One region of the Bacillus tuaregi genome, then DNA from elsewhere that is predicted to be linked to it. Evidence: riboswitches for the same ligand, from Rfam matches in the RefSeq annotation. Region 1 holds a riboswitch; each other region holds the start of a gene.

Region 1 (2,275 bases):
CCTGCTGGAAAGCCTGGATAGCTTTTCATAACAGCCCAATGTCTTTCTAGCTCCTGCAGGCCTTGCATAATTTTCATCATTTTTTCAATGGCACTGGCTCCAAAAAGCTTTCCCCCGGCATGGGTCATTTCTCTTCGTGTTGCATCATGGAAGGTCTTCTTGCTTTTGACGGTAATCCAGCCAGTAATTACCCCGCCTTGACCTTGTATATGTAAATCACTTGTATCGACAACAACGGCAAAATCAGCCTTATATCCTCTTTTACAGCATTCCAATGTACCTGCTTCCCCTACTTCTTCCCCGATAACAGATTGAAAGGTCAGGTCACCTGGTAGCTCAATTCCGGCTTCATGAAGCAGCTGGATAGCAAATAACGCGCCGGCAAGACCACCCTTCATATCAGCAGCTCCCCTGCCTATTACGGCTCCATCTTGAATAATAGGAGAAAATGGATCTAATACCCATTCTTCATCTTCATTGATTTCGGCTACATCGATATGACCATTAATGATGAGACTTTGAAAATAGTCTGATTCACTGCCTTTTAAGACACCAACAACATTGGGGTCGCCTGGATATACATCCCATTGGTCAACCTTAAAGCCTCTTTCTTTTAGAAATGCGGAGACAAATCGCTGAGCTTCCTCTGTATTCCGGGCAGGCGGTGCAGGTGTTTTATAGCGAATTAATCTCTCTAGTAATTGAATAAGCTCTTCTTTTCGGTCTTCAACCTGATTTAGCAGCCCTTGTAAAGAATTTTCCATGCATAATCTTCCTCCTGATGACAATAAAAAAACCACTTCTCACATGAAAGAAGTGGTTTTCTGATTATCACATTGTTAATTCCATATACATACGTGTATAAAGACAACGATCTACCACTTTCCTTCGCTAGCATTACCTAGTGCAGGTTCAAGGGTTAAGGCCAATGCCTCTCTCAGCTTCAAAAGCACCCCTAGTGTTACTTGGTTAATAAAATTGTATATTCATATAGTTACATAATTTGGAGAGTAAATCAATAGCTTTATTTGATTTTTAATACTATTCGTATAATCTGGTGCCATACACTGATATTAGTGTATGGCTGCTTTGATTTGTTTTGTGTAGAAAAAGCGAACGATGAAAAAGTAAATCACTTGGATTACAAAGAAAACACCTAACACAATAACGGATTCTTTAAACAAATTATAATTGAACATATGAGAAAGTGCAGTAAGTGCTACGGCCCCATGGATAAGCGCCACAATAATGGGTGCGAAGAAAAGTATTGCTGTTTGTCTGTTCAACACCTTTTTTAATTCTTTTTCAGTTAAACCCATTTTGGCTATTGCTTTAAATTTTTGTTTGTCTTCGTCTAAGTCCGTGTAGAGGCGGAAATAAAGAAAACTCCCAGCAGAAACGAAAAAGACAATTCCGATGAACAACCCTACAAACATGATCGGTCCATATGTCTTATTTATCTGATAAACTTTATATTCACCAACGGTAATTTCATGCGGTAGTAGTTCCTCATACAAGGTTTCAGAAGCTTTTAAAACATTTTTTTCTCCATCTATGGCTTGCCATGCATGAAAGCTTATTTCTTCATTAGGAGTGGGAAGCTTTTCGTAATCATGATCTGTGATAACATAATAAGAATTAGGTGCAGGTAAGGCTCTTGAATAAATGACTTCATTTGGTTTCAATGTTACACCTGAGTTCAACTCAATCGTTTGGTTCATTAACTCTTCTGTCTGTCCATAAGCCACTCCTTCAAATTCTGCGACTACTATCTGTCCATCCTGAAGCTCAATCTTTTCTTCTCCAATCAAGTCTGCAAATCGGTTATAATCAGACTGCTTAGCTATTAAAACACTGGGACCTTTACCTATTTCATAGTATCGGAGCATCATCTGGGCTTTGTTTGTCTCAATTTGTGCGTCACTTAATGTTTTATTAATGAAAGATACATCTTGTTCTTCATTATCCTCAAATTCCATGTAGGTAAGCGTGTTGGGGGTCATTATTTTTGTTCCTTCTGTAAGTAACGTTTGAAATCCAAATAATGTCCCAATCGCACTGAACGCTACAGTCGAAACCATCGCTACCATGAAGAAAGTCCGTGCATTATCTTTCATTCGAAAGGAAAGATCAGAAAAGAGAAGCATATTTGTTTTATACCAGAAAATAGTATCCTTCTTCTTTAGTCGGTGTATCACAAAAACACTTAATTGCGTAAACAAAAGATAGGTTCCAAACATAACCACAATGATAACCGGAATCATCGCTGCGATGA
Region 2 (2,275 bases), on a different contig from region 1:
TTTTATGCGGACGTGATGATTTACGAGCCATAAAAAACTGTCCTTTCTTCTATCAAATTCGCTCGTCGAATTTGCGTCCGGATTACCTGAGCTCACTCGATAAACTACCTTTAAAAAATCCGTGACATCCGCCGGAGGCTTAACTTCATTCAGCCAGGGTTTGAACCCCCACTGAATCGAAGCACCCTTTGCATTCATCTCCCACTTGTAGAAGTGGAGAACTTCTGATGAATGAAGTTAAGGAGCCTGCAAGACTCCTTTTTCTTTTTCATTAGGTTGTAACCGTTGTAGAAGAAGACGGAGCATAATTTAGAACCTCAACAACAATTGGTGTATCTGCTGGAATGTCTCCTCCTCCTGCTGGAACATCAATAGCCAATGAACCGACACCGGTTGCACCAGGTGTATAGGTTGAGATACCTTCCATTTGTAATACACCATTCACGTAAACATTAAAGTAGCTATTATTGGCGGCTAATGTCGGAAGCGATGTAACTTCTGCACCTGCATCGTCAAAAAAACTTGCCGCATCAATGGTTAAAGTAGAACCGGCCGCTGTTAAAGCGTTTGTGACATGAAAAAATCTTGTATCCGCAGGAACAATTTCAGTGGTGGTTGTAGCAGTAACAAGAAGCTTCATCAATTGGAGTGCCATATTGTGTCACCTCCTTTTTCAATGATTAGTATTATTCTATTAAGGAATTGGACAAGTTGATTGTTTGTTAGCTGATTTTTGAGGGACAAAGGTCCCTTGCCCCAGCATAGGATAACGGACCTGTCCCTATGTCCCCATTCCTATTTTCCATTTTTTTCTTTTATTTTAAAAAAGCCTCCTGTATACTAATCTCGAATCGAATAGAAATAACTAGGGGAGTCCAATGAGTTGGGCTGAGAAAGGAACGCGTTGAAGTTTCTTGACTCTTGGGACCTGATCTGGTTCATACCAGCGTGGGGAAGTTAGCATAATTGTAGCCATACTACTTCTGCATACAGATTAGCCGGGTCCAACCTTTGATTGGATACCGGCTTTTTTATGTACTTCATAAGCGTTATCAGCTTTCCACTTGTTGTGATCGGTATCTTGTCCTTTATTTTTCAAAAAAAGGAGAGATTTATGATGTCCATGTCCAACCATTCTGCAAACGAACAAAGAATTTCCATCAAGGCAAATTTTTCAGGTAGCAAGAAGGTTTATGTCACTGGTTCTCGGCCTGACATGAAGGTTCCGATGCGGGAAATCGAGTTAAGCCCGACCAGTGGTTCTTTCGGAGAATCCGAGAATCCACCTGTTCGTGTATATGACACGAGTGGACCTTATACAGATCCAGATTATTCCGTTGATATTACGAAAGGTCTTCCTGCCCTTCGCAGCCCATGGATTCATGAGCGTGGCGACGTGGAGGAGTATCTGGGTCGGGGTATCAAGCCTGAGGATAATGGCTATCTAAAGGCAAACGATCCACGCGCCAATCGTAACGTGTTCCCTGGGTTAAAGCGGAAACCATTACGTGCGAAAAAAGGCCAAAATGTTACGCAGCTTCATTATGCCAGAAAGGGAATCATCACGCCTGAAATGGAATTCATCGCGATTAGGGAAAAGATGAAGCCTGAATTCGTACGGGATGAGGTGGCAAAGGGTCGGGCGATTATTCCGTCTAATATCAACCATCCGGAAGCCGAGCCCATGATCATCGGTCGCAGCTTTCATGTGAAAATTAATGCGAATATTGGCAACTCTGCTGTTTCATCCTCGATTGAGGAGGAGGTTGAAAAAATGACCTGGGCAACGCGCTGGGGCGCTGATAATATTATGGATTTATCTACCGGAAAAAACATCCATACGACACGGGAATGGATTATTCGTAACGCAGCGGTGCCTGTGGGAACGGTCCCACTCTATCAGGCGCTGGAAAAAGTAAACGGGGTTGCGGAGGATCTGACCTGGGAGGTTTACCGTGATACTTTAATCGAACAAGCCGAGCAGGGCGTGGATTACTTCACGATTCATGCGGGAGTTCTTTTACGATATGTCCCGTTAACCGCCAAGCGTGTAACGGGGATTGTCTCTCGCGGTGGTTCGATCATGGCACAATGGTGCTTACACCACCATAAAGAAAACTTTTTATATACACACTTCGAGGACATCTGTGAAATCATGAAATCGTATGATATTGCCTTTTCATTAGGAGATGGCTTGCGTCCTGGCTCAATTGCCGATGCAAATGACGAAGCACAGTTTGCCGAATTAGAGACTCTTGGAGAGTTAACGAAAATC
Region 3 (2,275 bases), 260 kb from region 1:
TGCTTGAACTCCCTGTACACCTAATGTATTCTGAGCTGTAACCGCTGTAATAGCGGTCATCCCAAAAACATTCAATTCCTGAAAGGTTTTTAAATCTGCTTGAACTCCTGCACCGCCTCCAGAATCAGAGCCTGCAATCGTTAGCGCTTTATACATAGGATAATCTCCTCCTTATAATCTAGTAAATGACCCATATAAATCAATTTCTGACGAAGATACAAGTGAAAGCTGATTGAGAAATTCAGTTTGAAAGCTACCTTGTCCCTGTCCTTCTGTTTTGTTAGCGGCTATTTCAGCAGCCACTCCATAGAAAACAAGTGCTGCAGTTGCTGCATTCAAATAATTCTTTTCTACAGCGGCAAAGGCCCCAATCACAGCTGTTAGCAAACAGCCCGTACCTGTAACATTGGTTAATAGTGGATGACCATTATAAACAACATTTGTTACGGTACCATCGCTTATTATATCTTCCTTTCCTGTCACAACTACTACTGCATGAAGGCTTTTAGCGGCATCTCGAGCAAGGCTATAAACATCACCTTTCACCATTCCCGCGTCAACACCCTTTACTTCCCATTTCTCTCCAATAAGATTTGCAATTTCAGCACTATTACCGCGAATAACGGAAAATTGCACTTCCTTTAATAGCATTTGAGCAGATTGAGTTCGGAAGAACGTCGCACCAACACCAACAGGATCTAAAATGACCGGAATATTACTCTCATTTGCTGCTTTCCCAGCAGCAATCATAGCTTCTACCGTATCACGATTCAACGTACCCATATTGATGACGACAGCTGCAGAAGCTTTTGCCATTTCAGCTGCTTCTTCCACAGCATCGGCCATAACCGGCGATGCCCCAAGAGCTAGCAGCCCATTAGCAGAGAAATTAGCCACTACTATATTTGTAATATTATGTATGAGTGGATTCATTTCTTTTATTCTTTTTAACAGTCCATGTACCATAGTTTTTCTCATTTCCCATTCCTCCTTAAACATCCTTTTTTACGTAAAAAAAGCCAGACCCATTATTGGACCTGACTTGTTGTAGCCGAGAAAGAAAGTGATTGACTCCCTACTTTCCTACGCCGGTATAATCCGGATCAGGTCCAAAGGGTTGAAAAACAGCCGTCTTTCTCTCAGCCCAAAAAGATGGGCACCCCCAGTAGATGTTCTAATATTCTTATTAATCATAATGCTATACTGAGAAAATGTAAAGAAGGAAATTAGAAAGTAGTATAAACATTAATGCTCAACTACCTTCTTCAATTTCCTCGACCAAATGAAACAGCAGCTCATAGATCGCATGATAGGCTTCCCGTATCGTCCATTTCTCTTTGTACTCCATTAGATTATTTAATGAAAAATTCAAATCCCAAAGTCCGTCATTTGCACTAAACATTAAATCAAACGTTGCATCTTCCTGCTGAAGATTGGTAGTTAAAAAGGCTTTGATCCTATTTTCTGCTTTTTTTGGTAGTTTTAAGCCCAGCATGACATCATAATGGTAAAAAACACTATCTGCTTCAAATGAAATCGCATCAACACCAATCACCTCAAACCATGGAGATTCCAAGTACATAAATTCATCAAGCTTCTGCTTAAAATATCCAATAGGCTGATCTAAAAAAGCGGTCGATTCCTCAGCTAATAATTCTTCCGTTTCTTTATTGCTTCTTTCAATATATACTTGTTGAAACCTAGAAGCTGGATCTTTTTCAATAAGGATTACAGACGAGTCCTCCGGCAGCAATCTATGCCGCTCAATGTAATCCTTCTCTTCCTTATACAATTCAACAGAGTATTTTTCACCTTCTGCTGACTGTTTTTCAGCTAATAATCTCTCAACGTATAACATTATTTGTTTTCGTAGCATGTTACCCATCCTTTATGTAGTATTCATTCATAATCATCCAAGGTATGTATATGGTTGTATCGCTAATAATATTGAAGGTTTTGCAGAGAAATTGCAAATATTTTCATGGGAATTGCTTCAAACTATAAGATGGGTAACGCAAAAAATCGAACTGATGTCAGATCAGTTCGATTTTTATAATATGAGAAATTATCTTCCAAGGTCTTTGGCAGGTACTCCACCAATTCCCCAATGTGTCTTAGGCATTTCCGTAACTAATACACGAACAGTTTGTTTCGGAGCTCCAAGAGTTTCTGATACAGTGTCTGTCACATTGCTGATTAATTCTGTAATTTTTTCAGGTGGTCGACCTTCCATAATGTTAATTTGAATGAATGGCATAGCAATACCCCTCTCATG

The links. Region 1 has a riboswitch for thiamine pyrophosphate ahead of BQ5321_RS13360 (acetylornithine deacetylase). Riboswitches for the same ligand answer to the same signal wherever they lie in the genome.
Region 2: another riboswitch for thiamine pyrophosphate. It lies ahead of thiC (phosphomethylpyrimidine synthase ThiC); the one in region 1 lies ahead of BQ5321_RS13360 (acetylornithine deacetylase).
Region 3: another riboswitch for thiamine pyrophosphate. It lies ahead of thiM (hydroxyethylthiazole kinase); the one in region 1 lies ahead of BQ5321_RS13360 (acetylornithine deacetylase).

The regions. Positions count from the first base shown of each region.
Region 1 covers NZ_LT629731.1:2,308,367-2,310,641, forward strand. Annotated here, with positions in the region: gene BQ5321_RS13360 (acetylornithine deacetylase) at 1-764, opposite strand, end outside; TPP riboswitch at 867-967, opposite strand; gene BQ5321_RS13365 (ABC transporter permease) at 1,074-2,275, opposite strand, start outside.
Region 2 covers NZ_LT629730.1:94,745-97,019, reverse strand. Annotated here, with positions in the region: gene BQ5321_RS01170 (DUF4183 domain-containing protein) at 1-31, opposite strand, end outside; gene BQ5321_RS01160 (DUF4183 domain-containing protein) at 272-655, opposite strand; TPP riboswitch at 858-972, shown strand; gene thiC (phosphomethylpyrimidine synthase ThiC) at 1,124-2,275, shown strand, end outside.
Region 3 covers NZ_LT629731.1:2,572,622-2,574,896, forward strand. Annotated here, with positions in the region: gene thiD (bifunctional hydroxymethylpyrimidine kinase/phosphomethylpyrimidine kinase) at 1-156, opposite strand, end outside; gene thiM (hydroxyethylthiazole kinase) at 172-978, opposite strand; TPP riboswitch at 1,064-1,174, opposite strand; gene BQ5321_RS14655 (branched-chain amino acid aminotransferase) at 1,253-1,876, opposite strand; gene BQ5321_RS14660 (4-oxalocrotonate tautomerase) at 2,066-2,263, opposite strand.